4 regions of the Stenotrophomonas sp. 99219_Sma genome follow, and region 3 is predicted to be linked to each of the others. Evidence: predicted binding sites of a transcription regulator. Region 3 holds the regulator's gene; each other region holds the start of a gene.
What was found. The regulator FliA, encoded in region 3, starts transcription of late flagellar genes. The targets are predictions, from matches to a motif close to TAAAGTTTNNCNNNCNNNGGCCGATAA.
Positions count from the first base shown of each region.

Region 1: the regulator FliA is predicted to act here: its motif matches at 5,094-5,120, upstream of ACZK13_RS18890 (methyl-accepting chemotaxis protein).
Region 2: the regulator FliA is predicted to act here: its motif matches at 3,764-3,790, upstream of ACZK13_RS20845 (GGDEF domain-containing protein).
Region 4: the regulator FliA is predicted to act here: its motif matches at 2,268-2,294, upstream of ACZK13_RS18465 (methyl-accepting chemotaxis protein).

Region 1 is NZ_CM151117.1:4,146,548-4,153,970, forward strand. Features, by position in the region: gene ACZK13_RS18885 (PepSY domain-containing protein) at 1-2,464, shown strand, start outside; gene ACZK13_RS18890 (methyl-accepting chemotaxis protein) at 2,528-5,065, opposite strand; gene ACZK13_RS18895 (arylamine N-acetyltransferase family protein) at 5,268-6,107, shown strand; gene ACZK13_RS18900 (VOC family protein) at 6,199-6,570, opposite strand; gene ACZK13_RS18905 (response regulator transcription factor) at 6,593-7,231, opposite strand; gene ACZK13_RS18910 (sensor histidine kinase) at 7,228-7,423, opposite strand, start outside.
Region 2 is NZ_CM151117.1:4,572,590-4,580,012, reverse strand. Features, by position in the region: gene ACZK13_RS20860 (ATP-binding protein) at 1-1,065, shown strand, start outside; gene ACZK13_RS20855 (sulfite exporter TauE/SafE family protein) at 1,162-1,941, opposite strand; gene ACZK13_RS20850 (YchJ family protein) at 2,044-2,436, shown strand; gene ACZK13_RS20845 (GGDEF domain-containing protein) at 2,440-3,720, opposite strand; gene egtB (ergothioneine biosynthesis protein EgtB) at 3,871-5,142, shown strand; gene egtD (L-histidine N(alpha)-methyltransferase) at 5,139-6,113, shown strand; gene ACZK13_RS20830 (lytic murein transglycosylase) at 6,198-7,423, shown strand, end outside.
Region 3 is NZ_CM151117.1:2,109,334-2,116,756, reverse strand. Features, by position in the region: gene flhA (flagellar biosynthesis protein FlhA) at 1-1,244, shown strand, start outside; gene flhF (flagellar biosynthesis GTPase FlhF) at 1,390-3,012, shown strand; gene ACZK13_RS09685 (MinD/ParA family ATP-binding protein) at 2,999-3,886, shown strand; gene ACZK13_RS09680 (RNA polymerase sigma factor FliA) at 3,883-4,626, shown strand; gene cheY (chemotaxis response regulator CheY) at 4,684-5,076, shown strand; gene ACZK13_RS09670 (protein phosphatase CheZ) at 5,076-5,681, shown strand; gene ACZK13_RS09665 (chemotaxis protein CheA) at 5,684-7,423, shown strand, end outside.
Region 4 is NZ_CM151117.1:4,052,764-4,060,186, forward strand. Features, by position in the region: gene ACZK13_RS18465 (methyl-accepting chemotaxis protein) at 1-2,149, opposite strand, end outside; gene ACZK13_RS18470 (NAD-dependent epimerase/dehydratase family protein) at 2,360-3,253, opposite strand; gene ACZK13_RS18475 (S41 family peptidase) at 3,352-4,263, opposite strand; gene ACZK13_RS18480 (MarR family winged helix-turn-helix transcriptional regulator) at 4,314-4,778, shown strand; gene ACZK13_RS18485 (DUF4434 domain-containing protein) at 4,784-6,268, opposite strand; gene ACZK13_RS18490 (M24 family metallopeptidase) at 6,476-7,423, shown strand, end outside.

The DNA of each region.
Region 1 (7,423 bases), 2.0 Mb from region 3:
GCTGGCCGTGATGGGCCTCAGCGGCGCCGTGCTGTCCTTCGAGGATGAACTGCTGCGGGCGGCCAATCCCGGCTTCGCCGAGATCGCCGAGCACCATGCCGACGGCCAGCTTCCGCTTGAACTCAGCGAACTGGTGCCGCTGCTGCAGACCGGCAGTGATCGCCCCCTGCAACGCCTGCGCGTGGATGCCACCGGGCAACGGCCCTCGGTGGCGCGCTTCGCCGGTGGCAAGGAACACTGGGTCTACTTCGATCCGTACACCGGCGAGCGCTTCAGCGCCCTGCGCGGGCAGGCGTTCTTCGATTTCGTCGAGGATCTGCATCGCCACCTCGCCGCCGGCGAGCGCGGCAAATGGATCACCGGCAGTTGTGCCATCGCGCTGCTGTTCTTCACCCTGTCCGGGCTCTACCTGCGCTGGCCGCGGCGCTGGTGGCACTGGCGCAGCTGGCTGGCGGTGGAATGGAAACGCAGCGGCCGTGGCTTCCTGTGGAGCCTGCACTCGGTGGTCGGCACCTGGGTGCTGCTGATCTACCTGATGAGTGCGCTGACCGGCCTCTGGTGGTCGTTCGACTGGTATCGCAGTGCCGCCAACACCCTGCTGGGCGTCGCACCGGCCGCCAAGCACAAGGTCGCCACCGGTGCCGCCCTGAACCTGGAACGCATCGAAGCCACGCTGTACGCACTGCCCGGCGTGCGCACCGGCTACATCGACCTGCGCCTGCCGGAGAAGCCGGGGCAGGCACTGAACGTGCGGGTGATGGCCGGTGATCCGTCGCAGCGCGGCGGCCAGCATGACCGCGCGCATGATCTGCTGCAGCTGGACCCAGGCACGGGGGCCACGCTCGATGCCCGCCCCTATGCGCGCCAGGGCGCCGGCGCGCAGCTGGCCACCAGCGTGTTCGCGCTGCACTCGGGCAGTTACTTCGGCGTGCCCGGGCGTGTCGTGGTGATGCTCAGCAGCCTGGGCATGAGCCTGTTCTTCATCACCGGCTGGATGCTCTACCTGGACCGCCGCCGCAGCCAGCGCGCCGCGCGTGACCTGCGCCAGTCGCTGCCAGCAACGCCTGCCGATGGCGGTGGTACGCCGTGGCTGGTGGTGCATGCCAGCCAGAGTGGACTGGGAGAACAACTGGCATGGCGCGCCGCCGCGCAGCTGCAGGCGTCCGGTCATGCGGTGCAGGTGCTGCCACTGGCCCGCGTCGATGCCGCGCAGCTGGCACGCACCGCGCAGGTGCTGTGGGTACTGAGCACCTTCGGCGACGGCGAGCCACCGGATGCGGCGCGAGGCGCTGCACGACGGCTGATGGCACAGACACTCGACCTGTCAGGCCTGCAGTTTGGACTGCTGGCGCTGGGTGACCGACAGTACCCGCACTACTGCGGCTTCGGTCGCCAGGTTGATGGCTGGCTGCTCGGCAACGGCGCGCGCCCGTTGTTCGACCGCATCGAAGTCGATGCCGCCTCGGTAGCGGCCTTGCGCCAATGGCAGCTGCAGCTGGGCGCGCTGACCGGCATCGTCACCGATGACAGCGTACTGCCAGCGGCCACGCAGATGCATGAGTGGCGGCTGCTCGGCCGCGACCGGCTCAATCCGGGCAGCATCGGTGGTGCCATCTGGCGCATCCGTCTTGCGCCACCGGCCGACGTGCAGTGGCAGGCGGGCGACATCCTGCATATCGCGCCCCGGCACAACGCACGGCACGCCAGCGCCGTGTTGAAGGCACAGGGGTTGGATCCGCTGCAGCCGCTGCTGGTGGACGGCCACCCACGCACCCTGCTGGCGCTGGCAAGTGAACGCGAGCTGCCCGAGGCCGACGCCGCGCTGGCGGTGCAGGATGCCTGCCTGTGGCTGTCCGGATTGCCAACGCTGCCCGGACGCGAATACTCCATCGCCTCCTCCACGAGTGATGAAGTGGTGGAACTGGTGGTGCGCCTGGTGCATGACCTGTCGGGTCGAGCCGGGCTGGGCTCGGGCTGGCTGGCGCTGCATGCCCCGGTCGGTGCCAGCATCGTGGCCCGTGTGCATCGCAACCCCGGTTTCCATCGCATTGGCGGTGTGCCGATGGTGCTGATCGGCAATGGCACCGGCATCGCGGGTCTGCGCAGCTTGTTGCGCGAAGCTGCCCATGCAGGCGAGCACGGGCACTGGCTGCTGTTCGGTGAGCGCCAGCGCGCGCACGACTTCCTGTTCGCCGACGAGATCCAAGCGTGGCAGGCCGATGGCCATCTCGCGCGGGTGGACCTGGCGTTCTCGCGCGATGGCGAAGGTGGTTACGTGCAGGATTGTCTGCATGCCGCCACCGATGCGCTGCGCGAATGGATGCAGCGTGGCGCGGTGATTCATGTCTGCGGCTCGCTGCAGGGCATGGCCGAAGGCGTGGACCAGGTGCTGCGCGAAGCGCTGGGTGATGAAGAAGTGGAAACGCTGCTGGAGACCGGGCGCTACCGTCGCGACGTGTATTGAGCCACAAGGGTAGTACCGGCCGCCGGCGCGTGCCGGCCGGCGGCCGGCACTACCGGAGCACGATCAGGCCGCAGCGCGCGCCTGTGGCATCGACTGCAACTGGAACGCGCCCACCGCTTCGGTCAGCGCGTGTACCTGCGCCTGCATCTGCGCGGTGGAGGCACCAGCCTCTTCCACCAGGCTGGCGTTGCGCTGGGTGCTGGCTTCCATCTGCACGATGGTCTGCTTCACCTGCGCGATGCCGGCATGCTGGTCCTGCGATGCACTGCGGATACCGGCCAGCAGCTCGGCCAGCTGCTGCACGCTGCCAACGATCTCGCCCATCGTGATGCCCGCCTGCTCGGCCTGCTGGTTGCCCTGGCCAACACGCGCCACCGAATCCTCGATCAGTCCTTTGATCTGCTTGGCCGCTTCGGCACTGCGCTGGGCCAGCAGGCGCACTTCCGCAGCCACCACGGCGAAGCTGCGGCCCTGCTCACCTGCGCGCGCGGCTTCCACCGCGGCATTCAGCGCGAGGATGTTGGTCTGGAAAGCGATGCCATCGATCAGCTGGGTGATGTCGCCGATCCGCCGCGAGGCCTCGCTGATGCCATGCATGGTCGCGACCACCTGGCCGACGGCCTCGCCACCGCGCTGGGCCACCGCCGCCGCCCCCTGCACCAAGGCATCGGCGCGGCCCGCGGCATCGGCATTGCGGCCAACGGTGTCGGTCAACTCGTGCATCGACGCTGCCGTCTCTTCCAGGTTGGCCGCCTGCTGTTCGGTACGCTGCGACAGATCATGGTGCCCGGCAACGATCTCACCAACGCCGGTGTCGAGGCTGGACGTCGCCTGCTGGATGCGGGTGACGATGCGGCCCAGTTGCGCGACCGTGGCGTTGGCATCGTCGCGCATGCGTGCGAACACGCCCTGCAGCTCACCTTCCATGCGCACGCTGAGGTCACCACGGGCCAGCGCCGCCAGAAGCGCCTGCAGATCGCCGAGGTTGGTCTCGAAGGTCGCCAGCAGGCGGTTGATGCTGGTCGACAACGTGCGCACGAAGCCCTGTTTTCCCTCCAGCGCGATGCGGCCGTGCAGGTCGCCATGTGCGGCGGCGTCGACCAGTGCTGCCACTTCGGTTTCCAGCAGCGTTTCCAGCGCGCGGCTGCGCCACTCCACTGCCACGCCGAGGAAATGCCCCTCGTCGACAATGGGATTGGCGATCAGCTGATAGCGGACACCGCAATGGCCGATCTCGCGTTCTTCGCGTTGTCGCACGCCAGCCAGGCTGGCCAGCGCCGGATGCAGGCGTACCGCATCGCTCCCCACCAGATCTTCAACCTGGAGTTCAAGCTGCTCCAGCAGCGCCGGATTGGCGTACGCCACCAGGCCTTCGGCATCGACCACCATCAGCCCGGTCTGCGCACTGTCCAGCGCCTGGCGCACCCGGGTGTTGCCGCGCGCCACAGCACGTTCGGTCTCGATGCGCGCGCGCAGGCGCTGCTGCATGTCGACCAGGCGCTGGGCAAGCTGGCCGATCTCATCGTTGGCGTTGTAGACGCGCAGGGTGGTGTCGAGGCGGTCGTCGGCGATATCGCTGGCGAAACGCAGGGTGTCCTGGATCGGCTGGCGCACCGCACGCAGCACCAGCACCAGGCTGGTGATCAGCACGCCGGCCACCAGCAGCAGGGTGAGTGCGAACAGCACGCTCATCGTCCGCGCACCGGCCTGCTGGCGCGCCTGAGCCCTGGCCAGCGCTGCCACCTGTGCCTGCTGGAAAGCGGCAAGCGCCGGCGCTACGCCCGCGGCGGTATCCAGCAGCGACTGCGCTTCCACATCCAGGCCGACGCGGGCAGCGGTATACCCCAGCAGTGCGCCCTGATAGCCCTCCATCCCGCTGCGCAGGGCGTCCTGCGCATCCGCAGGCAGGCCCGCCAGCGCGAGGTCGAACGGCAGCTTTTCCTCGCTGGCGCGGTCGGCGTGAGTGGAATCACCGTCGAGCAGCAGCAGTGCCTCCTGCCTACGCATCTTCTGCAGGGACAGCGCCAGCGACGGCCGCTGCAGCGCATCCACCTGCACCTGCAGGGTGTCGGCGGCCTGCTGCAGCTGTGCGGCAAGACCGGCATCACCGCGGCCCATTTCATCGACACGTTCAAACAGGGCGGCGACACCCTGCGAGAACGCGTCGGCCGATTCGGTCAGCACCTGCAGCGCCTTGCGCCGGCCGGCGTCCATCGGCATCGCGCGAAGCGCCTGCAGGTCAGCCTGCAGGGCCTTCTGTGTTGCCAGCAACTGGCTGCGGTCAGCATCATCGAAACTGCGTGCATACTGGGTCTGCAGGCGGCGCGCTTCGGCCACCCGCGTGGACAGGCTGGCAGCCAGATCGCTGCCGCGCTGGTAGCTGGCCTGGCTGCGCGCGGCCAGGGCGTTGGCATGGCCAGTCCAGGCGTAGACAGCGGCGATCGCCACCAGCCCCAGGCCACAGACCCACAGGGTCGCCTTGAGCTTGTTGGCCACGCTGAGCCGGTGTGGTTGCAGCCACAGCAGCAGGCCGGGGGACGCCGAGCGCAACGTGGCAAGACGCGTGCGCAGGGACCGGAGGTGGGGGACAACGGCCGACATGACAGACTCCAGGCGGAAGGACGCACCTGTATCGGCCGGATTCAGGTCAACTTTAGGCCTTTTTTCGTCTGCGTCCCCCGTCACTGGCGGACGCGGTCTTTGTACCGGGTGCAGGCGACGGGGGCATGACACGGCCGCCGTGCTTGACCTCAACCCCGGTTGGGGGAGCACAGTGGACCTCCCTTCCCCGCCCGGTGCCCCCATGACGAGGCTCGATGTCCCCCGCTACCTGCAGCGCCTGCAGCTGGATGCGCCGCCACCACGGACCCTGGCCGGCCTGACCCTGCTACAGCAGCGCCACAACGCACTGCTGCCCTTCGAAACCCTCAGCTGCCTGCTGCGCGATGCGGTGCCGATCGACCTGGACAGCGTGCAGCGCAAGCTGATTGACGAGCGCCGCGGTGGCTACTGCTTCGAACTCAATGGTGGGTTGCTGGCGCTGCTGCAGGCCTTGGGCTTCGATGCCCAGCCATTGAGCGCGCGCGTACTGCTGGCCGCCCAGGACGACGAACTGACCGCGCGTACCCATCTGCTGCTGCGCGTGCAGGTGGACGGCGATGACTGGCTGGTGGATGCCGGTTTTGGCAGCCTGACCCCGACCGTACCGCTGCGCCTGCATGACCCGCAGCCGCAGGCCACCCCGCACGAACGCTATCTGTTGCAGCGGTTGGAAGACGGCGGTGATTTCATGCTGTCGGCCGAATCCAGCGACGGCTGGCGGGTGATGTACCGCTTCGATCTGCAGGCGCCGGCGCCGATCGACAACGTGGTGGGCAACTGGTACGTATGTACCCATCCCGATTCCAGTTTCCCCGGCCAGTTGCGCGCGTCGCTGACCGGGCCGGACTGGCGCCGCACCATCGGCAGCGGCAACTACACCGAGTACCGCCCCGGACAGGCACCGGACAAGCGCCCGCTGCATGATGTGGGTGATGTGCGCGACGTGCTGGAGCAGCGCTTCGGCATCCAGCTTCCGGACGACCCGCGGCTGGACCCGGCCATCAATGACTGGCTGCAGCGCTCGCGCGCCGCGACGCTGTAGAGTCGAGCTTGCTCGACTGATGCATCTACGGCGACGTCAAAATCAGTCGAGCAAGCTCGACTCTACAGATGCGCGCACCGCAGCGTTGACGTTACGGCGCTGTGCGCGCCTGCAATGCGATACGGTTGCCTTCGCTGTCGCGGATCTCGGCCACGCGCCAGTCGCCGGCATCGGCCGGGCCGAAGCGCAGCTCGGCTCCGGCCTGCAGCGCACGGTCGAGGCTGGCATCCAGGTCATCGACGCCGATGTAGATGCGCGCGCCCTGCTCGGAAGGCAGATAGTCCGCGCCGTGCACCAGCGCAATGCTGGCACCGGCGGCCTCATCGGAAAACGGCAGATAGGCCATCCGGCAGTCGTGCAGCACGATGGGTTCGTCCACCGCAACCTGCAGCCATCGCTGGTAGAACGTGATGGCCCGGTCCAGGTCACTGGCCGGGATTTCCACATGCAGGATCGGGTTCACAGACACTCCTTGCCACCTCCACTCAGATGATGCGCAGGGTAATCGCCTTCAGGACCGCGCGGGTACGGTCGCGGGTGCCGAGCTTGTCGAGGATGGCGGACACGTAGTTCTTCACCGTGCCCTCGGCCAGGAACAGGCTGCGCGCGATCTCCTTGTTGCTGTAGCCCCCGGCCAGCAGGCGCAGGATTGCCACTTCACGTTCGCCGAAGGTATCGGTGGGCGGTGCTTCATCGTGGAAGCGGTAGCGGGCGCGTACCGGCTCGGTGCTGACCGGCAGCAGCAGGGTTTCGCCAGCGGCGACGCGTTCGATGGCCTCGCGCAGGTCGGCCGGCGCGGCATCCTTGAGCAGGAAGCCCTGTGCGCCGGCCTCGCTGGCGCGCAGCAGCAGATCACTTTCATCGAAGGTGGTCAGCAGCAGCCACGGCGTGGCATCGCCGCGCGCCCGCAGCTGGCGCAGTGCCTCGATCCCATCCAGCCCGGGCATGCGGATGTCACTGAGCACCACGTCCACGCGCTGCGTATCCAGCGCATCCAGCAGGGCCTGGCCATCCTCGGCCTCCAGCACCACGTCCACCCCCAGGCCCTGCAGCAGCGCACGCAGGCCGGCGCGGACCAGCGCCTGGTCATCGGCCAGCGCCACCCTGATCATGGCGGCACTCATGCCGGCAACCGCGCGGTCAGATGCATGCCGCCCTGCGCCGTTCGGGCCAACTCCAGCCGCCCCTGTACGGCCGCCAGACGCTCGCGCATGCCGGCGATGCCATTGCCCTCGCGGATGCGTTCGGCGCGCTGGCCATCATCGCGGATATCGATACGCAACTGGGAATCCTCTTCACTGATCGTCAGCCACACG
Region 2 (7,423 bases), 2.2 Mb from region 3:
CGCCTGCAGGAGCAGGGCCCGCTCAGCCTGGAAACGCTGGAGGCGCACATGCGCCAGGTCAGCAACGCGCTGAACGAGCAGCTGTCGTCCTCGCAGCAGGACCTCAACCGCATCGAGAACCAGCTGATCGGTTGCTTCCGTCGCTTCATCCAGCAGTGGCCGGAGGAATCGGGCGACTTCACCGTCTCGGTGGCCTCGGCCGAGGACTTCCTCGCCCGCCTCGAACGCCTGGAGCGCGACGGCCTGCCGCAGCACGAAGAGCGCTTCTTCGATCTGCTGCAGAACCAGAGCAAGAACAACCTGCTGGCCCTGCAGCGCCACAGCGCCGAGGCCCGCAAGTCGATCGGCCAGCGCCTGGACGAGGTGAACGCCAGCCTGGAACAGGTGCCGTTCAACCGTGGCACGCTGCTGACCATTGAACTGAGCGACCGCCGCCTGCCGGAAGTCGGTGAGTTCCACCTGCAGCTGCGCGAGGTGCTGTCGCAGCAGCAGACCGAGCAGCGCGAGCTGGCCGAATCGCAGTTCACCGTGCTGCGCCAGCTGGTCAACCGCCTGGGTTCACAGGAAGGCGAAGACAAGCGCTGGCGCGAACTGGTGCTGGACGTGCGCATGCACGTGGAGTTCATCGGCGTCGAGCTGGATGCGGAAACGCGCCAGCAGGTCGAGATCTACCGCAGCGGCGCCGGCAAGTCCGGCGGCCAGCGCCAGAAACTGGCCACCACCTGCCTGGCTGCGGCACTGCGCTACCAGCTCGGCGGCGCTGACAGCCAGCTGCCCAGCTACGCCGCGGTCGTGCTTGACGAAGCCTTCGACAAGGCCGACAACGAGTTCACCGCACTGGCGATGAACATCTTCGACAACTTCGGCTTCCAGATGGTGGTGGCCACCCCGCTGAAGTCGGTGATGACGCTGGAACCGTTCATCGGCGGTGCCTGCTTCGTCGAAATCAGCGGCCGCCACGACTCCGGCGTGCTGCTGATCGAGTACGACGAAGAAGGCAAGCGCCTGAAGCTGCCCGAGCGCAGCCGCCAGCAGGCCAACGAACCGGAAGAAGCGGAGGCCTGACCCGGCCGATTGAATGGGAATGCCGGCCAGCGGCCGGCACTACCCATGGGCGGGGTTCATGACCCGGTAGTGCCGGCCGCTGGCCGGCAACCGCACTCACGCTCCGCGGAACGTATCCCACGCCATCCGCGCGATCAGCACCACCACCAGCCCCACGAACAGCTTGCGGATGAACGGCGTGCCGCCCTTCAGCGCCAACCGCGTGCCCACCACCGAACCGATGATGTTGGCCGCCGCCATCGGCAGCGCGAACAGCCAAAGGATGTTGCCGGTCGGCACGAAGAACGAGATCGCCGCCACATTGGTCGCCAGGTTCACCACCTTCGACGCGGCCGACGCGCGCAGGAAATCCAGGCCGAAGAAGCGCACGAACAGGAAGATCAGGAAGCTGCCGGTGCCCGGCCCGAAGAAGCCATCGTAGAAGCCGATCGCTGCACCGATCGCCAGCGCGATCACCAGCTCGCGGCGGCCGATCTCCTGCGGCCGGTGCAGCGCACCGAAGTCCTTTTTCCACAACGTGTAGGCCAGCATCGCGATCAGCAGCACCAGCACCAGTGGGCGCACCGCGTCCTTGGGCAGCAGGCTCACCGCGGTGGCCCCGGCGAAGGAGAAGATGAAGGCGGTGCCGGCCGCGAACAGCACCGGCTTCCACGGGAAGCGCACGTTGCGCGCATAGCGCCAGGCAGCCGCACCGGTGCCGAACATCGAACTGAACTTGTTGGTACCGAACAGCATCGCCGGCGTCTGCTGCGGCAGCACCGTGAACAGGCCGGGCAGCTGCACCAGGCCACCGCCACCCACGGCGGCATCCACAAGACCGGCGATGAAGGCGATCACCACCAGCCACCACAACTCAGGGGGAACCAGTTCCAGCACGGCGATCAATCAAGGTGGGGGCGCGACAGCATACGCCTGTCCTGCTTCAGCTGGCCCGTGCCGCGCGTGGATCAATCCGCGCAACCCGGCGACAATGCCGGCATGAGCCGAAAACCCGCCGATCCCTGTCCCTGTGGCCTGCCCGCCGACTATGCCGCCTGCTGCGGCCGTTTCCACACCGGTGAAGCCGCGCCCGACGCCGAGCGCCTGATGCGTTCGCGTTACAGCGCCTACGTGCGCGGTCTGGCTGACTACCTGCGCCAGAGCTGGCACCCGGACACGCGTCCGGCCGAGCTGTCACTGGATGAAGCACCCGGCCAGCGTACCCATTGGCTGGGCCTGACCGTGCACGAGCACACCGTCACCGGTGCCGATAGCGCCGATGTCCGCTTCACCGCGCGCTATCGCGTCGGCGGCGGCAGTGCGGTCAAGATGACCGAACACAGCCGCTTCCAGCGCATCGACGGCCGCTGGTACTACCTCGACGCGGTCTGAGCCTCAGCCGCCACGCACGGCCAGCACGCGCTGGCCGGCATGTGCGTGCACCTGGTTGCGCCCCCCGTCCTTGGCCACGTACAGCGCCTGGTCGGCGGCCTTGACCACCGCCATCGGGCGCGGATCCACATGGCTGTCGGCCAGGCCGATGCTCACTGTCACCTGTACCACCTGGCCGCTGCCACCGCGTCCGCGCTGCTGGCGGCCGGCTTCGTCATCGCGGCTGCGGGTGCTGCGGTCGCGCAGCTGCATGCGGGTCTCCTCGATGCTCTGCCGCAGCGCCTCCACGGCATCCATGCAGGCCGCCGCCGAGCGGTCCAGGAACACCACCGCGAACTCCTCACCGCCATAGCGGAATGCACGGCCACCGTCGCCCACCCGCGCCAGCCGCGAGGCCACCAGGCGCAGTACATCGTCTCCGGTGTCGTGGCCATGGGTGTCGTTGAATGATTTGAAGTGGTCCACGTCCACCATCGCGATGCTGTAGGTGCCGCGTGCCCGCTGCAGGGTCTCGTTGAATGCCCGTCGCCCCGGCAGGCCGGTCAACTCATCGCGGAAGGCCATGTGGAAGGACTCCTGCAGCATCGCGCCCAGCATCAGCAGCAGGGCGGCGCTGCTCAGCGCCGGCAGCAGTACAGGGTGCAGGAAGATCCGCGGCAGCATCCACCACAGGCACAGCAGGGCCAGCAGCATCGCCGTGTGCAGTGGCCGAGGATGCCGCCACGCCTGCCAGCCCAACGCTGCGGTCGCCAGCAGGAACAGCAGCGCCGGCAGCTGCGCCAGCGCGTTCCAGTCGGCGGGAATCCAGGCCCAGTGACGGTTCGACAGCAGATCGTGCATGCCGCGCGGCTGCTGTGTGGCTAGCAGCAGGAAGATCATCACCGCGGTGCCGCTGGCAATACCGCGCAGCAGCAGGTCCTGGCGCCGCCGTCCGCGCTCCGGCCACAACGCAAGGCCGGCAGACAACAGCGGCAACCAGGCCGAGATGGCGTGGAAGCGCAGCGGTGTCAGCGTGGTGACATGGCCATTGCGCAGGTAGCCAGCGACGTCCTGGTGCAGCAGCGCGAACATCACCGCCACAACCATCAGCAGGCACAACGTGCGCACCTGGTGGTAGAGCAGGGCCAGGCCGGCACCGAGGCAGGCCAGCAGCCAGGGCAGGATGCGCTGCGCCGGGCTGGCCACGTCTGCGGTATCCAATGCGGTCCACACCACCACGGCAACCAGCACGGCAGGCAGCACGAACAGGTAATGCGCAGGCTGGCGGAGCGGATGCAGGGGCAAGCAGGAATTCCAGCGCGGTGACGACGCGGCCGCAGCATTGCCGTTAGCGGCGTTCGTGGTGGCTTCTTGAATGCGGCAGGCTCATCCATGTGAACGAAGTGATGCCGAACCATGACGTCGCACTCACCATCCAGCGCCGATGCTGCCCACATGGACAGCGTACCCGCCGCCGTCGCTGCCCCGCAGCACGATCTCGCCCGCCAGTTCGCCCATGTACGGACGCGCAGCCTGCAGTTGGCCGCGCCGCTCAGTGCCGAGGACGCCATGCTGCAGAGCATGGCTGACGCCAGCCCGAGCAAATGGCACCTGGCCCACACCACCTGGTTCTTCGAACGCTTCGTGCTGGCGGGTTTCGGCACCGCGCCAGCGCATGACCCGGGCTGGGACTACCTGTTCAACAGCTACTACAAGAGCATCGGCCCGGCGCATGCGCGGCCACAGCGCGGGTTGCTGTCGCGCCCGTCGCTGCAGCAGGTGCGAGACTACCGCCAGCAGGTCGATGCGCAGGTGCAATCGCGGTTGGCGGCGGGCGATCTCGATGAACAGGCACTGCAACATCTGCAGCTGGGCCTGCAGCACGAGCAGCAGCACCAGGAACTGCTGCTCACCGACATCAAGCATGCGTTCTGGTGCAACCCATTGCAGCCCGCCTACCGCGAGGACCTGCAGCCTGCCACCAGCGCTGCCAGTGCGCAGGGCTGGATCGAATCACCCGAGCGCATCGTCACGGTCGGCGCCGCGGCATGGCCGCAGCAGGCCGCGTTCGCCTACGACAACGAATCGCCAGCGCACCGCGTGCTGCTCCCCGCGCACGCATTGGCCGAGCGTCCCGTCAGCAATGCCGAGTATCGGGCCTTCATCGACGCCGGTGGCTATCGCGAACCGCGCTGGTGGCTCAGCGAAGGCTGGGCGCTGCGCGAAGCCGAGGGCTGGCAGCACCCGCTGTACTGGGATGACGCCCTGCAGCGCGAGTACACCCTGGGCGGTTGGCGCGAACTGGATCCGCACGCGCCGGTCTGCCACCTCAGCTACTACGAGGCCGATGCCTGCGCCCGCTGGTCCGGCGCGCGCCTGCCCAGCGAGTACGAATGGGAAGCCGCCGCTGCGTCGCAGCCGCTGCGCGGCCATTTCGCTGACGACGACCGGCTGCACCCGCAGGCATCGCAGGGCAGTGGAATACGGCAGCTGTTCGGCGATGTCTGGGAGTGGACCCACAGCGCGTATGGCGCCTATCCGGGCTTCCGTCCCTTCGCCGGCAACCTCGGTGAGTACAACGGCAAGTTCATGTGCGGGCAGTGGGTGCTGCGTGGCGGCAGCTGCGCGACACCCCGCGGCCATGTGCGCGCCAGCTACCGCAACTTCTTCATGCCGCCGGCGCGCTGGCAGTTCTCCGGGCTGCGCCTGGCCAGGGACCTCACATGAGCACCGTGCATGACGCGCTGCAGGCATTGACCGATCTCACCCCCGGGCGGCAGCAGATCCTCTCCGACGTAGTGGCCGGACTCTCACGTACGCCGCGCCAGCTGCCGTCCAAGTACTTCTACGATGCGCGTGGCTCGCGACTGTTCGAGCAGATCACGCAGACCCCCGAGTACTACCCCACGCGCACCGAGCTGGCCCTGCTTAAGCGTGTGCTGCCGGACATCGCCCGCAGCGTTGGCCCGCGTCTGCACGTGGTGGAGCTGGGCAGCGGCAGCGGACGCAAGACCGCGCTGCTGCTGGCCGCACTTCACGACCCGGTGGCCTATACGCCGATTGAAATCTCGCGGGCCGCGCTGCTGTCCAGCATCGATCATCTGGCGCCGGCGTTGCCGGAGGTGGAGATGCTGCCGGTCTGTGCCGACTTCACCCGCCCCGTCGCCGTTCCCATGCCCGAGCGCGAACCCGCGCGACGGCTGCTGTTCTTCCCCGGTTCCACGCTGGGCAACTTTGAAGGCGAAGACGCGGTCGCACTGCTGCGGGCGATGCGCCAGACGATGGGCCGCGACGGCCTGGCCCTGGTCGGCATCGATCTGCACAAGGACCCGGCTCTGATCGAAGCGGCCTACAACGACGCGCAGGGCGTCACCGCCGCGTTCACTCTCAACCTGCTGGCCCGGCTCAATCGCGAGATCGGCAGCGACTTCGACCTCGACGGCTTCCACCACCGTGCCTGCTACAGCACCGCGCGGCTGCGCATCGAAACCGATCTGGTCAGCCGCTGGGCGCAGGATATGCATCTGGACGGCCGCACCTTCCACTTCGCCGCCGACGAACCGATCCGTGTGGAGTACAGCCACAAGTACACCGACGACAGCTTCGAGGCGCTGCTGCAGCACGCGGGCCTGCAGGTCACGCAGCGCTGGAATGCCGACAGTCCCGCCTACGGCCTGCGCCTGCTGCGTGCCATCTAGGGCGGCCGGCCAGCCGGTACCCCTTCAGGTTCTGCAGCACCGCTACCCCTAAGATGGCCGTGCAACGGCAACACGGAGGACGCCATGCCCATTCTGACCACCCTCGGCCTGGCGGCCGCTCTCGCCTCGCCCCCCGCGCTGCCTGCAGCACCGGATGCCAGCGTCGATCTGGCCTTCAGCCGCTGCCTTTCGGGCCTGCAGGCCACGGCCGCCAGCCAGGGCATCAGCGCCGAGCGCTTCAACGAAATCACCGCCGGCCTCACCCCGGACCCCAGCGTGCTCGGCCTGCTCGACGCGCAGCCGGAATTCACCACGCCGATCTGGGACTACCTGGCCGCGCTGGTCGATCGCCAGCGCGTGGCTGATGGTCGCGCCATGCTGCAGCAGCATCGCGACCTGCTCGATCGAGTGTCGGCGCAGTACGGCGTCGATCCGGCCACCATCGTCGCGGTCTGGGGCGTGGAGAGCGACTACGGCCGCGTGTTCGGCAAGCGCCCCCTGCTGCAGTCACTGGCCACGCTGTCCTGCGCCGGCCGTCGCCAACCCTTCTTCCGCGGTGAATTGCTGGCACTGCTCAAGCTGATCGACCGCGGCGACCTGCAGGCACAGGGCCTCACCGGTTCCTGGGCCGGTGCCTTCGGGCATACGCAGTTCATGCCCAGCACCTACGCACGCATCGCCGTGGACGGTGATGGCGATGGCCGCCGCGATCTGGTCGGCAGCATTCCCGATGCGCTGGCCTCCACTGCCAACTACCTCAAGCGTGCCGGCTGGCGCAGTGGCGAGCCGTGGGGCATGGAAGTTCTTGTTCCCGCTGGCTTCAACGCCAGCCAGGCCGGACGTACCCAGCGTCGCGCCCTGGCCGACTGGCGTGCGCAGGGCCTGACCGCGCTGGATGGCAGTGTGCTGGCTCCGGCCAACCTGCCGGCGGATGCGCGCGCCGCCCTGCTGCTGCCGGCCGGCAACAAGGGCCCGGCGTTGCTGGTGTTCCGCAACTACGACGCGATCTACAGCTACAACGCCGCCGAAAGCTATGCGCTGGCGATCGCCACGCTGGCCGACCAGCTGCGTGGCGGCAATGAGCTGGCCACCGCCTGGCCGACCGATGATCCCGGCATCGGCCGCGATGAACGCCGTCAGCTGCAGACCCTGCTGCTGGCGCGTGGCCACGACATCGGTACCGCCGACGGCATGATCGGTACCGCCACCCGTCGCGCGATCCAGTCCGAGCAGCAGCGCCTGGGCTGGGCCAATGCCGATGGGCGTGCCGGCCAGCGCATCCTGCGCGCGCTGCAGGAAGAGGCGGCCGC
Region 3 (7,423 bases):
ACCGTGCGCTGGCGATCACCGCCGGCATCATCGGCGTGGTCGGCCTGGTGCCGGGCATGCCCAACGTCGCTTTCCTGACACTGTCCGCGATCCTCGGCTTCATCGCCTGGAAGGTCTACCGCAAGGGCAAGGCCGCGGCCACCGATCCGGCAGCCGCAGGCAATGACGCTGCCGCGCTCAACGCACTCGGCCGCCCGGCCGCGCCGGCTCCGACTGCCGAACTGAGCTGGGACGAACTGCGCCCGGTCGATCCGCTGGGCCTGGAGGTCGGCTACCGGCTGATTCCGCTGGTGGACAGCAGCCAGGGCGGCGAACTGATGGCACGCATCAAGGGCGTGCGGCGCAAGCTGACCCAGGACGTCGGCTTCCTGATCCCGTCGGTGCACATCCGCGACAACCTGGAACTGCCGGCCAACGGCTACCGCGTGCTGGTGCACGGCGTACCGGTGGCCACCGCCGAGATCCATCCGGACCGCGAGCTGGCACTGGACCCGGGCAGCGCGCTCGGCGCGCTGGAAGGCATCGCCGGCAAGGACCCCGCGTTCGGCCTGGACGCGACCTGGATCCAACCGCACCAGCGTGCCCAGGCCGAAACGCTGGGCTACACCGTGGTCGATCCGGCCACCGTGGTCGCCACCCATCTGTCGCACCTGATCCGCGAACACGCGCCCGAGCTGCTCGGCCACGAGGAAGTGCAGCACCTGCTGGCCAACCTGGCCAAGAGCGCGCCCAAGCTCGTCGAAGATCTGACGCCGAAGGCGCTGCCGCTGTCGGCGGTGGTGCGCGTGTTGCAGAACCTGCTGGTCGAGCGCATTCCAATCCGCCAGCTGCGCAAGATCGCCGAAGCACTGGTCGAACACGCTCCGAACAGCCAGGACCCGGCCGTACTGACCGCCGCGGTGCGCACCGCGCTGGGTCGTTTCATCGTGCAGGAGATCGCCGGAATGTCGGCGGAGCTGCCGGTGTTCACGCTCAACCCACAATTGGAACGTGTCTTGCAGGAGTCCACGCAGGGCAACGGCGCCGCGCTGGAACCCGGACTCGCTGAGCGACTGCACCAGAGCCTGGCCGAATGTGTCAGCAAGCAGGAAGCCCGCAACGAGCCCGCGGTCGTGCTGGTACCTGGCCCGGTGCGTGCCGCGCTGGCCCGCCTGGTCCGCCACAGCGTTCCGTCGCTGTCGGTCCTGGCCTACAGCGAGGTGCCGGAGGACAAGCGCCTGAAGCTGGTCGGAACGATCAGCTGACGCCGCCCTCCGATGCGCCAGAAAACAGACACCACTTTCGAACCAACGCAACAGACAGATACCAAGGGGAACCCGCACCGTGCAGACCACCGACCACCCGAGTTCTCCGACCGCCACCCCGCCGTCTTCGTCCCGTGACCACAGCATGAAAATCAAACGATTCGTCGCCGCCGACATGCGCTCGGCCATGAACCTGGTGCGCAAGGAACATGGTCCTGACGCCGTGATCCTGTCCAACCGCCGGATCGAGGAAGGCATCGAGATCGTCGCCGCCGCCAACTACGACGAGAGCGCCGTGCAGCGTGCACTGGAAGCCTCGCGTCGTGACATCGCTCCGCCGCCGGCGCCGAAGCCGCGCACCGCCGCCGACGCGGTGATCGCCGCGGTCACCCGCCGCCGCAGCAATACCCCGGCACCGGAACCGGTCGCCGCAACCACCTCGGCCGTGGCTGCCCTCGCCCGCGCTGCGGTCGGCGCCACCGGCCGCACCCTGGACAGCGCCGACGAGATCGTGCCGACCCGCGGCAGCACCGGCTTCGCCGCCACCCTGGCACGCGCCGCCGTCAACGAACCGGCGCTGCCGGATCAGATCTTCGCTCCGTTCGCCGAAGCCATCGTCGCACCGGCGCCCAGCACCGCCGCACCGGCCAACCGCGCCCGCTTCCAGATCGACCCGCCGCACGAGACGCATCACGAAAGCGCGACGTCGGCCGTGCAGCCGCCGCCGCTGCCGACCGCTGCCGTGACCGAAGCGCAGCCCGGGATCGTTGCCAGCGAACCGGCACCGGTCGAAGCCAGCGACGAAACCGGCGCTGCCCCCGTGCTGGCCCCAGCCCCGGCACTGACCCTGGTGGCCCAGGACGACGCCGAGATCCGCCAGCTGCGCCAGGAAGTGGCCGGCATGCGCCATGTGATCGAGCGCGAGATGAACCGCTTCACCGACGAGCGCCTGCGCGGCTGCCCGGTGCGCGCCACCGCGCTGGACCTGATGGACGAGTATGGCTTCGATGCCGGCCTGGCCCGCGACGTGGCCATGCAGATCCCGCTGGAGACCGAGGCCCATCGAGGCCGCGGCCTGATGCTGGGGCTGATTTCGCGCAAGCTGCCGATCGCCCCGGTCGACCCGCTGGAAGAAGGTGGTGTGATCGCACTGGTCGGACCGACCGGCGCCGGCAAGACCACCACCATCGCCAAGCTGGCCTCGCGCTTCGCCGAGAAGCACGCGCCGCGTGACGTGGCCCTGGTCACCACCGACACCACCCGCATCGGTGCCCGCGAGCAGCTGTACGGCTACGGCCGCCAGCTCGGCATCGCGGTGCACGAGGCCAACAGCGGCACCGACCTGGACCAGCTGCTGGAACGCCTGAAGGACTACAAGCTGGTGCTGATCGACACCGCCGGCCTGGGCCCGCGCGACCGCGCCCTGGCCGCCCAGCTGCAGTGGCTGCGTGCCGCCCGCCAGGTCCGCACCCTGCTGGTGCTGCCGGCCAACACCAGCTTCGGCGACATGGACGAGGTGGTCCGCCGCTTCGGCGCCGCCAACCTGCAGGGCCTGGTACTGAGCAAGCTGGACGAGACCGGCCGCTTCGGCAACGCCCTGTCGGTGGCCGTGGACCATGCCCTGCCGATCACCTGGGTGACCGATGGCCAGGACGTCCCGGAGGACCTGCACCGGGCCAGTGCAGCCAATCTTGTACTTCGCCTTGAAGATTTGCGCCGCGCGGCCGATATGCCCTGCAACCCGGAGTTGAACCATGCCGTCGCGTGAGTACGCCAAGCTGACCAAGACCTTCCCGCTGTCGGCCACCCGCAGCGAGCCGCTCGGCCCTGTGCGCACCATTGCGGTCACTGGCGGCAAGGGCGGCGTGGGCAAGACGAATGTGTCGGCCAACCTGGCCGTGGCCCTGGCTGGAATGGGCAAGCGCACGCTGCTGCTGGACGCCGACCTCGGCCTGGCCAACATCGACGTGATCCTGGGCCTGAACCCCACCTTTACGCTGGCCGACCTGGTCGCCGGCCGCTGCACGCTGGATGACGTCATCGTCGAAGGCCCGAACGGCGTGCTGGTGGTCCCGGCCGCATCCGGCCGCCGCCACATGGCCGAGCTGGCCCCGGCCGAGCACGTTGGCCTGGTCAACGTGTTCTCCGAACTGGAGCGCGAGCTGGACATCATGGTGGTGGACACTGCCGCGGGCATCACCGATGGCGTGCTGACCTTCTGCCAGGCCGCACAGGACACCGTGGTGGTGGTCTGTGACGAGCCGGCCTCGATCACCGACGCCTACGCACTGATCAAGGTGCTGTCGCGCGAGCGCGGCGTGGACCGCATCCAGGTGGTGGCCAACATGGTGCGCGACCCGAACGAGGGCCGCGTGCTGTACGAAAAGCTGACCCGCGTCTGTGAGAAGTTCCTTGCCGATGTCTCGCTGAACTACCTGGGCTGCGTGCCGCAGGATGACTGGCTGCGCCTGTCGGTGCAGCGCCAGCAGCCGGTGGTGAAGGCCTATCCGTCCAGCCCGGCGGCGCTGGCGATCACCGAGATCGCGCGCCGTACCGCGCGCTGGCAGGCGCCGACCGAACCGCGTGGCGGCGTCGAGTTCTTCCTCGAACGCATCCTCAAGCAGCGTGGGGTGACGGCATGAAAGGCGCAGCCCAGTACAGGGAAGTGCAGCGCTCGGCGGCAAACGAAGTCATCGCCCAGCATTCGGACCTGGTGCGGCGCATCGCCCACCACCTGGCCGCGCGCCTGCCGGCCAGCGTCGAGGTCGACGACCTGATCCAGGCCGGCATGATGGGACTGATCGAAGCCTCGCGCAGCTATGACGCCGACCAGGGTGCTTCTTTCGAGACCTACGCCTCGATCCGCATCCGTGGTTCGATGATCGACGAGATCCGCCGTGGTGACTGGGTCCCGCGCTCGGTGCACCGCCGTGCACGTGATGCCGCCGCCACCATCCGCCGCCTGGAACAGAGCAGTGGCCGTGCCGCCAGCGCCACTGAAGTGGCCGCCGCGATGGAGATGCCGCTGCCTGAGTACCTGCGGCTGATGGAAGACGCTGCACGTGGCCAGGTGCTGAGCCTGGAATCGCGCATCGAGGACCAGGGCGAGCTGGACACCGTCGCCCAGGGCGGGCCGACCCCGCAGCAGGTACTGGAGCGCGGTGAGTTCGGTCGCGAGCTGGGCAAGGCCATCGGCCACCTGCCCGAGCGCGAACAACTGGTGCTCTCGCTGTACTACGAGCAGGAACTGAACCTGAAGGAGATCGGCGCGGTGCTCGGCGTGAGCGAGTCGCGGGTCTGCCAGATCCACGGCCAGGCGGTACTGCGCCTGCGCGGCCGGCTGAAGCTGTTCGAGGCTGCCGACGCAGGCCTCGAAGAATGAACATCCCCGAGGCGGCTGCCCCCGGCCGTCCGGAATGAACAACAAAGGAATTCTGCTTTGAACAAGAACATGCGCATCCTGATCGTCGACGACTTCTCGACCATGCGTCGAATCGTCAAGAACCTGCTGGGCGATCTGGGCTTCACCAATACCGCCGAAGCCGAGGACGGGCATGCCGCGCTGTCGCTGCTGCAGAGCCAGCCGTTCGATTTCGTGGTCACCGACTGGAACATGCCGGTAATGACCGGCATCGAGCTGCTCAAGGCCATCCGTGCCGATGCCAAGCTGAAGACCCTGCCGGTGCTGATGGTCACGGCAGAAGCCAAGCGCGAGCAGATCATCGAAGCCGCCCAGAGCGGCGTGAACGGCTACATCATCAAGCCGTTCACCGCGCAGACGCTGGAAGAGAAGCTCGGCAAGATCTTCGAACGCCTGGCGGCCAGCGCCTGATGGATACCACGGTCGACAAGAACGCCCTCGCCCTGCGCCTGCAGGAAGCCCTGGACGCACTCGAGTCCGGTGACGAGGCCGCCTGGCGGCAGCGCATCGACGGGCTGGTCGCGCTGCGCACGCAGCCGATGATGAGCGGCCTCTCGCGGCTGGCCCGCGAGCTGGGACAGGCGCTGGGCGAACTGCCGACCGTGCCGAGCGAAGCCGGCGAACTGGACGACGCCTGCGCGCGACTGGACCACGTGGTGGCGATGACCGAACAGGCCACGCACCGCACCCTGGACCTGGCCGAGGAATGCCGCAGCCTGACCGAACAGCTGCGCGCCGAAGGCCTGCAGCCGGGCCAGGACGCGCAGCTCGAGCGCATCCGCCACAACCTGACCGAGATCGCCCTGACCCAGAGCTACCAGGACCTGACCGGGCAGATCATCCGTCGCGTGGTCGGCATCGTCCGCCGCGTGCACGAAGGCTTCGGCGCGCTCGGCCTGCCGCCGGAACAGCATCGCACCGACCCGGAACTGGCCGGGCCGGCACTGAAGGGACTGGACCGCCACGCGGTCTCGCAGAACGACGCCGACGACCTGTTGTCGGATCTGGGGCTGTAAGCATGAGCGCGGTATCCGACGACATCACTGCCGATTTCATCATCGAGGCGCAGGAAATCCTGGATCGCCTCGGCGAACAGCTGGTGTCGCTGGAGCAGGCACCGCAGGACAGCGACCAGCTCAACGCGGTGTTCCGCGGCTACCACACGCTCAAGGGCGGCGCCGGCTTCCTCGGCGTCACCGCCATGGTCGAGCTGTGCCATGCCGCTGAAGAGGCGCTGGGCGCCGCACGTGCCGGCCAGGCCGTGCTGCAGGCCCACCACTTCGACGCGGCCCAGCAATCGCTGGACTACCTGCAATCGATGCTGGACGCGGTTTCCTCCGGCACCGAGCCGGGCTATGCGCCGCCGGACCTGATCGCACAGTTCGACGTGCACAGCGGTGCCGTGGCTGCACCCGCCGCCGCCGCAGCACCCACCGCGGGTGGCAGCGACCTGATCACCGACGACGAATTCGAGGCTCTGCTCGACCAGCTGCATGGTGGCAACGCGCCGACCGCGGTCGCGCCAGCGAAGAAGGCCGACGACGGACTGATCAGCGAAGACGAGTTCGAAGCCCTGCTCGACCAGCTGCACGGTGGCGCGGCACCGGGCACCAAGCCTGCGGCCGTGGTGGCACCGGCACCGATCGCAGCGCCGCGCCCGGTCGCCGCACCGGCACCGGTGGCGAAGCCGGCCGCCAAGCCGCTGGCCGAGGCCGAACATACCGTGCGCGTGGACACCAAGCGCCTGGACGCGATCGTCAACCTGATCGGCGAACTGGTGCTGTCACGCAATCGGCTCAAGACCCTGCGTGCACGCCTGCGCGATGAAGAGCTGGACCGGGCCGTGTCCACTCTGGATATCGCCACCGCCCGCCTGCAGTCGGCAGTGATGCGCACCCGCATGCAGCCGGTGGGCAAGGTGTTCTCGCGCTTCCCCAAGGTTGCCCGCGACGTCGCCCGCTCGCTGAAGAAGGAAGTGGACCTGGAACTGATCGGCGCCGAGACCGAGCTCGACCGCAACTTGGTGGAAGCGCTGGCCGACCCGCTGGTGCACCTGGTCCGCAACGCCATCGACCATGGCGTGGAAATGCCCGACCTGCGCGAGGCACAGGGCAAGCCACGGATGGGCCATGTGCGCCTGTCCGCACAGCAGGAAGGCGACTACGTCAGCATCGAGGTGCAGGACGATGGCGCCGGCATCGACCCGGAAAAGCTGCGTGCCAAGGCGCGCGAGAAGGGCCTGATCGATCCGGAAGCCGCCGCGCGCCTGAGCAGCGAGGAGTGCCTGCACCTGGTGTTCCTGCCCGGCTTCTCGACCAAGCAGCAGGTCACCGACATCTCCGGTCGTGGCGTCGGCATGGACGTGGTGCAGTCACGCATCCGCGAACTGAGCGGCCAGATCCAGATCCAGTCGGAGCTGGGCCGTGGCAGCCGCTTCCTGATCCGCGTGCCGCTGACCCTGGCGATCCTGCCGACCCTGCTGGTGCAGGCCGGCGAGGACGTCTATGCGCTGCCGCTGGCCCGCGTGATGGAAGTGCTGCACGCGCCGCGCACCTCGCTGGGCTGGTTCGATGGCCGTGCCGTGCTCGACCGCCGCTCGCACACGCTGCCGCTGGTCGATCTGCGCCAGTGGCTGGATGTGACGCCGGCAGCCTCGCCGCTGCTGACCATCGTGGTGCTGCAGGCTGGCGAAGCGCGCTTCGGGCTGGTCGTGGACCAGGTACGCGGGCGTGAGGAAGTGGTCATCAAGCCGCTGCCG
Region 4 (7,423 bases), 1.9 Mb from region 3:
CTTCGCTGGCGACCACGGCGAATCCGCGGCCCTGTTCGCCGGCACGCGCCGCTTCCACCGCCGCGTTCAATGCCAGGATGTTGGTCTGGAACGCGATGCCATCGATCACCGAAATGATCTCGGCAATGCGCTGCGAGGAGGCCTCGATCTGTTCCATGGTCTGCACTACCTGGCTGACCACCTGCCCGCCTTCGCTGGCCACGCCCGCTGCGGAGCCGGCCAGGGTGTTGGCCTGCAGCGCGTGGTCGGCATTCTGGCGCACCGTGGAGGTCAGCTCTTCCATCGAGGCCGCGGTCTCTTCCAGGTTCGCCGCCTGCTGCTCGGTGCGGCGCGACAGGTCACTGTTGCCGGCGGCAATCTCACCCGCCGCCAGGCGGATGCTGGCCGCCGACTGCTGGATCTGGCCAACGATCTGGGTCAGCTGCTGCACGGTGCTGTTGGCATCGTCGCGCATCACCGCGAACACGCCGTGGAAGTCGCCCTGCATGCGCGCGCTGAGGTCGCCTGCGGCAATCGCGCGCAGCAGCGTCGACAGCTCGGCCAGGTTGTGGTCGCTCACCTGCATCATGGTGTTGAGGGTTTCCACCATGCGGCGGAAGTCGTGGTCGAAGCGCAGCGTGTCGCCGCGCACCGCGAAATCACCGGCTGCTGCGGCAGCGGCCAGCTGCTGGATCTGATCGTTGATCGCCGCCAGGTTGCTCTTGGTGGTGGCCATTGCAGCGGTGAACACCGCCTTCTCGCCCGGCAGCGCTTCCATGTCCACGCTCAGGTCACCCACCGCATAGCGCTGCATCACGTCGACCAGGCGCTGGGTGACGGCGTTGCTGGAGGCCACCAGCTGGTTGCTGTCAGCCACCATCCGGCCGTACTCACCCGGGAACGCCGAGGCGTCCATGCGGTAGCTGATTTCACCGGCGTCATGGCGACGCGCCATTTCCGCCTGCGCCGCCATCACCGACTGCAGCTGCCCCCGCATGCCCTGCATCGCGTCCAGCAGGCGGCCCACTTCGTCGTTGCTGCGTGCCGGCAGGGTGCTGTCCAGCTTGCCCGCGGCGACGTCGCCGGCCACGCGCACGGCTTCGGCCAGTGGGCGGATCGCCAACCGGCGCAGCAGCACATAGACACCGGCACTCAGGGTCAGCGCGGCCACCACGCCAACCAGCAGGGTCAGCCACAGCAGCTGGCGCGCCTCGGCCACGATCACCGCGTGCGGCATCACCACACCCAGTGCAAAGCGCTGCGGCGCATCGCCCACACGAAGCGGCACGTATACGCGCACGTTGCCGGCGGCATCCGGAGTGAAGGCTTCGAACCGGCGGTCGGCGGCGATGTCTGCCAGCATGCTGCGGGTCAATGCGTCGCCACGTGGCTTGCCGATTTCGGCGGCATTGGCCGAGGCCAGCACTACGCCATTCGGCGAGAGCAGTTCGACGCGCCCGGCGCCCATCGGCTTCAGCGTGGCCAGGTGCTTCTGCAGCGCCGCCAGCGAGAAGTCCACAGTGAATACACCGAGGAACCGGCCGTTTTCGATGATCGGCGTGCTCAGCGTGCTCATCAGCACCTGCTGGCCACCGATGTCGTAGGCATAGGGCTCGCTTACCTTCGCCAGCTTGTCGCGGCTGGGCACCATGTACCAGTCACCGGAGCCACTGGCCGTCTCGGTGTAGTCGGTCATCGTCGACTGCTGCGGCCTGCCGTCGTGCCAGGCCCAGTAGCTCATGTAACGACCGGTGGCATCGTGCGCTTCGGTGTTGACGAACTCGGCATCCTTGCCATCGAAGGCGTCGGCCTCCCACATGGTGCTCTTGCCCAGCCACTCGGGGTGGGTGCGCAGCTGCTCGCCCAGCACGGCAGCCAGGCTGGCACGGTCCGGAACATCGCCGCGCGCGCGCTGGGCGAGCACGGCCTCGACCATGGCGTCGTTGCTGGCAAAGGCGGTGCCCAGATCGGCCGCGACCTGGCGGGCTTCGGCGGTGGCTTCGCTGGCCATGGTCTGGCGCGAGGCGTCGATCAGGCTGGCGCTGGCCTGGCGGTAGATCAGGAACGCAGTCAGGCCGAAGCACAGCAGCGCGATCGCAGCGGTGCCCAGCATCAGCTTGTGGGCGATGCTGCCCGGGCGGCGGGCAGCGGCGGAACGGGGAGAAGGCATGGAAGGATCCGCAAGGCAGTTCAGGACGACCGGCACCGCGAGGGCACCGCGCAGGTGCGCGATCCGTCGCGCAGGCCACCGGCCGCCGGGACACGCCCGGCGCTGGAAGCGCACCGGGTTAGCGGCCGCCTGCGAACGAGGTTGAGGCGGTCCATCTGCACATTCCTGAACCTGCTCAGGGTCGGGTCAGGAACCCGCCCCGCTGCCGCCCTATTCGGCCACGCGGTCCTTGATCCATTCCGCCCGCGGCAGCACCTCGATGCTGCCAACCGCGTACTGCTGCAGCACGTCGTCCGGGCCGAAGCGCGGCTGCCAGCCCAATGTGCGGCGCATCAGTGCACTGTCGTAGACGCGGTCAATGCTCAGCGGCAGCGGCCAGCCACGGCGCTCGAACTCGGCCAGCAACTGCGGGGCGCGGCGGGCCAGCACCCTGCGCGGCTGGGTCGCCAGTTCCAGGCAATCCTCGCGCAGGAACGGCGTCGGTGCGCAGGCAATGTAGCGTGCGAAGGCAGCGCCCTCATCGTGCAGCAGCGCGGCATGTGCGCTGGCCACGTCGCGCGCGTCGATACCGCGGTGCAGGCGGAACATCGCCATCCGCTCCGGTGGCTCGGGGAAACAGCGGGCCATGCGCAGCACGCGCACGCTGAAGCCCGGCGCCGCAGCGGCTTCAGCCAACGCCTCGGCCTGCAGCTTGCTGCGATGGTAGATGGTGCGTGGCAGCGGCTCGGTATCTTCATCGATCCAGCGGCAACCGCCCGCCACCACCGCATGGCCATACAACGCCGTGGTGCTGGTCAGCACGAAGCGGCGTGCACCGGCCTCGCGGGCAGCCTGCAACAGGTGTGCGGTCGCCTCCACATTGATCTGCTGGAATACCGCATCCGGCACCAGGCCGACATGGGGTGCGTGCAGGGCGGCGGTATGGATCACCGCGTCGACGCCCTGCACTGCCTGCTTCACGGCCTGACGATCGGTGACATCGGCAATGATGCGGGTGGTGGCGAATGGGCTGCGATCCAGCCCCACCACTTCATGGGCAGCGGCCAACGCGCCGAAGATGGCGCGCCCGATCCGCCCGGAACTGCCGGTCAACAGAATCTTCATTGAGTCCATTCACTCGAAGCGCCCGGGAACTACCGGGATGTTTCGATTCTAGGCACGCCGCATGTCGTCTGCGATAGGGCACGGTTGCAATTGTGCGTTCATTCTGGCGATACCGATCGGGCCAGCAGCTGGCGGGCGACGAACAGCGGATCGTCACCGCCTGCTGCGTCAGGCGTGACGCCGGTGCGTTCCCAGTTGGTTCCGGTACGGAGGTTGATCGGCTGCCGGTCGGGAATGCTGATCTGATAGCCATCCGGCAGCAGCACAGGATCATCGAACATATGTGCCGCGCCGCCACTTCGACTACCAACGACACGTGCCCGCCCCTGCGCCTGCAGCGAGTACGCGACGAATTCGGCGGCCGACCCGGTGCGGCGGTCGATCAGCACCACCAGCGGCTTCAGGTACAGCCCCAGGCTCGCCGGTGGCAACGGTACTGGACTGCGCTGGCCACGGCGTTGCAGTGACTGCACCTGGGTGATCTCCGCCGCCAGCAGGGTCCGCACCAGCAGGTCCGCACTGCCGTCATCGCCACCTCCGTTCTGGCGCAGGTCCAGCACCAGGCCATCGGTGTCGGCCAGCAGGGTGAAGGCCGCGGCCAGCTTCGGCCGGGCCAGATCGAGCGGATAGAAGGTGCTCAGGCGCAGGTAACCGATGTTGCCTTCCAGCACCCGCACCTCGCGCACGCCCGCACCATTGCTGCGCGCATCCGCGCGCCAGGCCATCAGCCAGTCGTCCTGGCCGGCGCGGGCATCCACCCGCTCGACATGGAAGTGGCCATCGAACACGTCCAGATCCTGGTTCAAGCGTGCGCTGAACGCCTTGGGGTCCGCGCAGCTGTCCACATAGCGCTGCTGGGTGGACCAGCCGCGCACGGCCTCGGCAATGTGCGCGCCTTCGGCCACGTCCAGGTACTGCGCCTGTATCGCCGTGGCCGCCGCCTGCAGCACCGCGTCCTGGGCCGGGCAGGACGCCGCCAGCAGCGCACCCAGCATCCACGAAACCGCCATGACCGCACCCCACGTTGATGATATGTAAGTGCTTATATATCATCGCCACCATGGATCTCCAACATGCCACCCTGGGAACACTGCTGCGGGCCCTGCTCGACCAGCTGGACCCGGCGGTCGAGCAGGCCTACCGCGACCTGAAGCTGGACTACCGGCCGCGCTACACCCCGGTGCTGCGCACGCTGATGGCGCAGGGACCCTGCCGCATCAAGGATCTCGCACTGGCCTGCGGGCTCAGCCATTCGGCGCTCAGCCAGACGGTTTCAGCAATGGTGCGCGACGGCTGGCTGCACGCTGCGGTCGGTGAAGACAGCCGCGAGCGCATCCTGCAGCTGAGCCCGCGCGCGTTGCAGGCGTTGCCGGCGCTGCAGGCGCAGTGGCAGGCCACGGCACGCGCGGCGCGCAGCCTCGATGCCGATCTTGGACAGTCATTGGAGCAGGTGCTGCGCGAGGCACTGCAGGCGCTTGAACAGCGGCCGTTCGCGCAGCGACTGCGTGGCACGCCCCAACGCTGAGGCGCTTACTGCTCGGCCGCCATCTCGATTTCACTGAGGAACGTCCAGCTGCCATTGGCCAACCGCAGCTCCAGCGTGCGGCACTGCGCGGCCAGCGGCGCGGCGTTGCCCAGCACGTATTCCTCTTCGGTCGAACCGCTCAGTCCGGCCTGGGGGAATGGCGCCGACAGCACACCGATCTTCACCGCAGCGGCGCCCGGCTCGGCACACATCACCTCCACGGCTGTCGGCGTGACGATGCCCCACGCCGGGCGGGTCATCGTATGCAGGCCGATCCAGTCCACCCGCCGGCGCTGGCCCAGGTCGATGGTGATGCTGGCGTTGCCATGCACGCCTACCCAGCCGGCATCCATCGGGTTGCGCGGATCCCCCACCCGGCGATCAAACAGTTCATGCCCGGTGCTGTCGGGATAGTTTGCATCCGGCGCCACGCTGTAGCTGTAGGTGGTCTGCACCGGATCGACACTGTAGGACGCACCGAGCCCATACAGCCCGCGATAGGTGTTCATCAACCGCGGAGATTCGGCATAGCCCTGGCCGGGGCCGACCACCTCGGACATGTGGTACTGGTTGAGCCAGGCAACGCGCTTGCCGGCCGAACGCGCGCTCCACAACTGCTGGTTGATGCGCTGCACCGACGCGGAGCGATAGGCACCGGACAATCCGTTGCCGGTTTCCAGGAACAAGGGACTGCCATGGTTGAACAGTTCGATGTCGGCCCACAGGCCGCTGGCCCCCAGCGCCGCCGACAGCGCCTCGTAATACGCCTCGGTGGAATGACCTGGGCGATCCCACTGGAACAGGCGTGCATGCGAGGCGGCGCCGAGGCCGTCCTGCCAGATCTGCACATCCACGCCGGTGGCCGTACGGAACTGTGCAGCAGCCCGGCCCACGCTGGCCGGATCCACGCTGGATGACGCCAGGTAGGGGGCCACCATCACCGGCCGCGAGGGTGTACTGCCTTTGAGCGCCGTCACGATCGCACGGTAGAACGGCGCGCGATCAGCCGGCACCTGTGCTGGCTCGTCGGTGATGTACCAGCCAGCGAACGCCGGATGCGATCCGTACTGTTGGCCCAGCTGGGCCAGCGACTGCGCCGCATCCTGTGCCACGGCCGTTGCGTTCTGCCCCTGCCAGAAGGTGGCGCACTGCCCCGAGCTGTAGGTGGTGCCGACCACGACCTTCATGCCGCGCGCGGCCGCCGCATCGAGCACGGTGCCGAGCTTGCCGGGAAAGCCGGCAATCCATTCGAAATCCTGCACGCCGCTGGCGCAGCCGACGCCGGCACGGGTGGCACGCACCTGACCGAGGATGATCGTGTCGTTGCCCAGGTCCTGCAGTTCATCCAGGAACAGCGGCAACTGCGCGGCCGGCAGTTGTTCGTCGCTGCCCGAGTAGCCAACGTGGACGAAGCTGCCGGACAACAGGGGGCTGGCTGCATGGACCGGAGCGGTACAGGCCAGCACTGCGATCAATCCAATCCTGTTCATGTTCTACGTCCCTGTCGTGGCCAGGCGAGTGGCGTTGTTGCGCATCCTATCAACAGCAACGGTGGCCCCATCATGATCACCGACAACGCTGCGCAATCGCCGACTTCAGCTGCCCCCGCAGCAGCGCACGTGCAATGCCGATTCAAGCGGTTGATTCATTCAACTGCGTGATCGAGCCTGCGCGCTCCTTCCCCTGGAATACTCCTCATGCGCACGCCGCCCGCACCGCTCAGCCTGATGGAACGCGACCGACGCTGGGCCCTGGCCCGCGACCTCATGGCCAGTGAACGGCTCGATGCCCTGGTTGTGCATGGCGACCGGGAAGCCGCCGCACCGGCCGGGTTCTCGCCGGACTGCTACTTCACCAATGACCGGCCCGGCTCGATCGTGGTGTTCGTCGGCGACCAGCCGCCACGGGTGTTCACCTTTGCCTCGCTGATGATTGCCGACCACCTGCAGGCCTGCCTGCGCGGCGACCTGCAGTGGATCGCACCCGAACAGCTGTGGGTTGGAAAATCCGGTCTGGAGGTTGGCCGCTGGCTGCAGCAATGTGGCCTGCACACGGCACGTATCGGCGTGCTGGGGCTGGAGCCCTATCCACCGTTCTACTTCGACGGCGCGATGCCCGCGCGCACCCTGCAGGGCATGCAGGCGGCGGTGCCGAACGCGGAATTCGTACCGGTATATCGTGCGTTCTTCCAGCGCGCCTCGGTAAAGAGCCAGGAGGAACTGGCGCTGATTGCGCATGCCGCCTGGATCGGTGAATCCATGAGCGAGGCGCTGCGTGCCACTGCTCGCCCCGGTGTTTCGGAAGCCGAACTGGTTGCCGCAGTGACCGCCGCCTGTTTCTCGCTGGGGGGCTATACCGCCGAGGTGTTGCTCGGCTCGGGTCCCGAGTATGTGGGCTGGGGACCACCCGCCTGGCAGTATCGTGCGCAGCCGCCGCGCATTCTGCGCGATGGTGACCTGGTGCTGTCGGAGATCTTCGCACTGTACGGGCTGATGGAAACCCAGCATCAGGCCGCGGTTGCCATTGGCGAGGTGCACGACGACATCCATCGCGCCGCTGCCGTCGCCCGCAGCAGCTACGAAGCAGGCCTGTCCGCACTGCGCGTGGGCAATACCTTCGGCGATGTCGTCGACGCGATGGAAGCG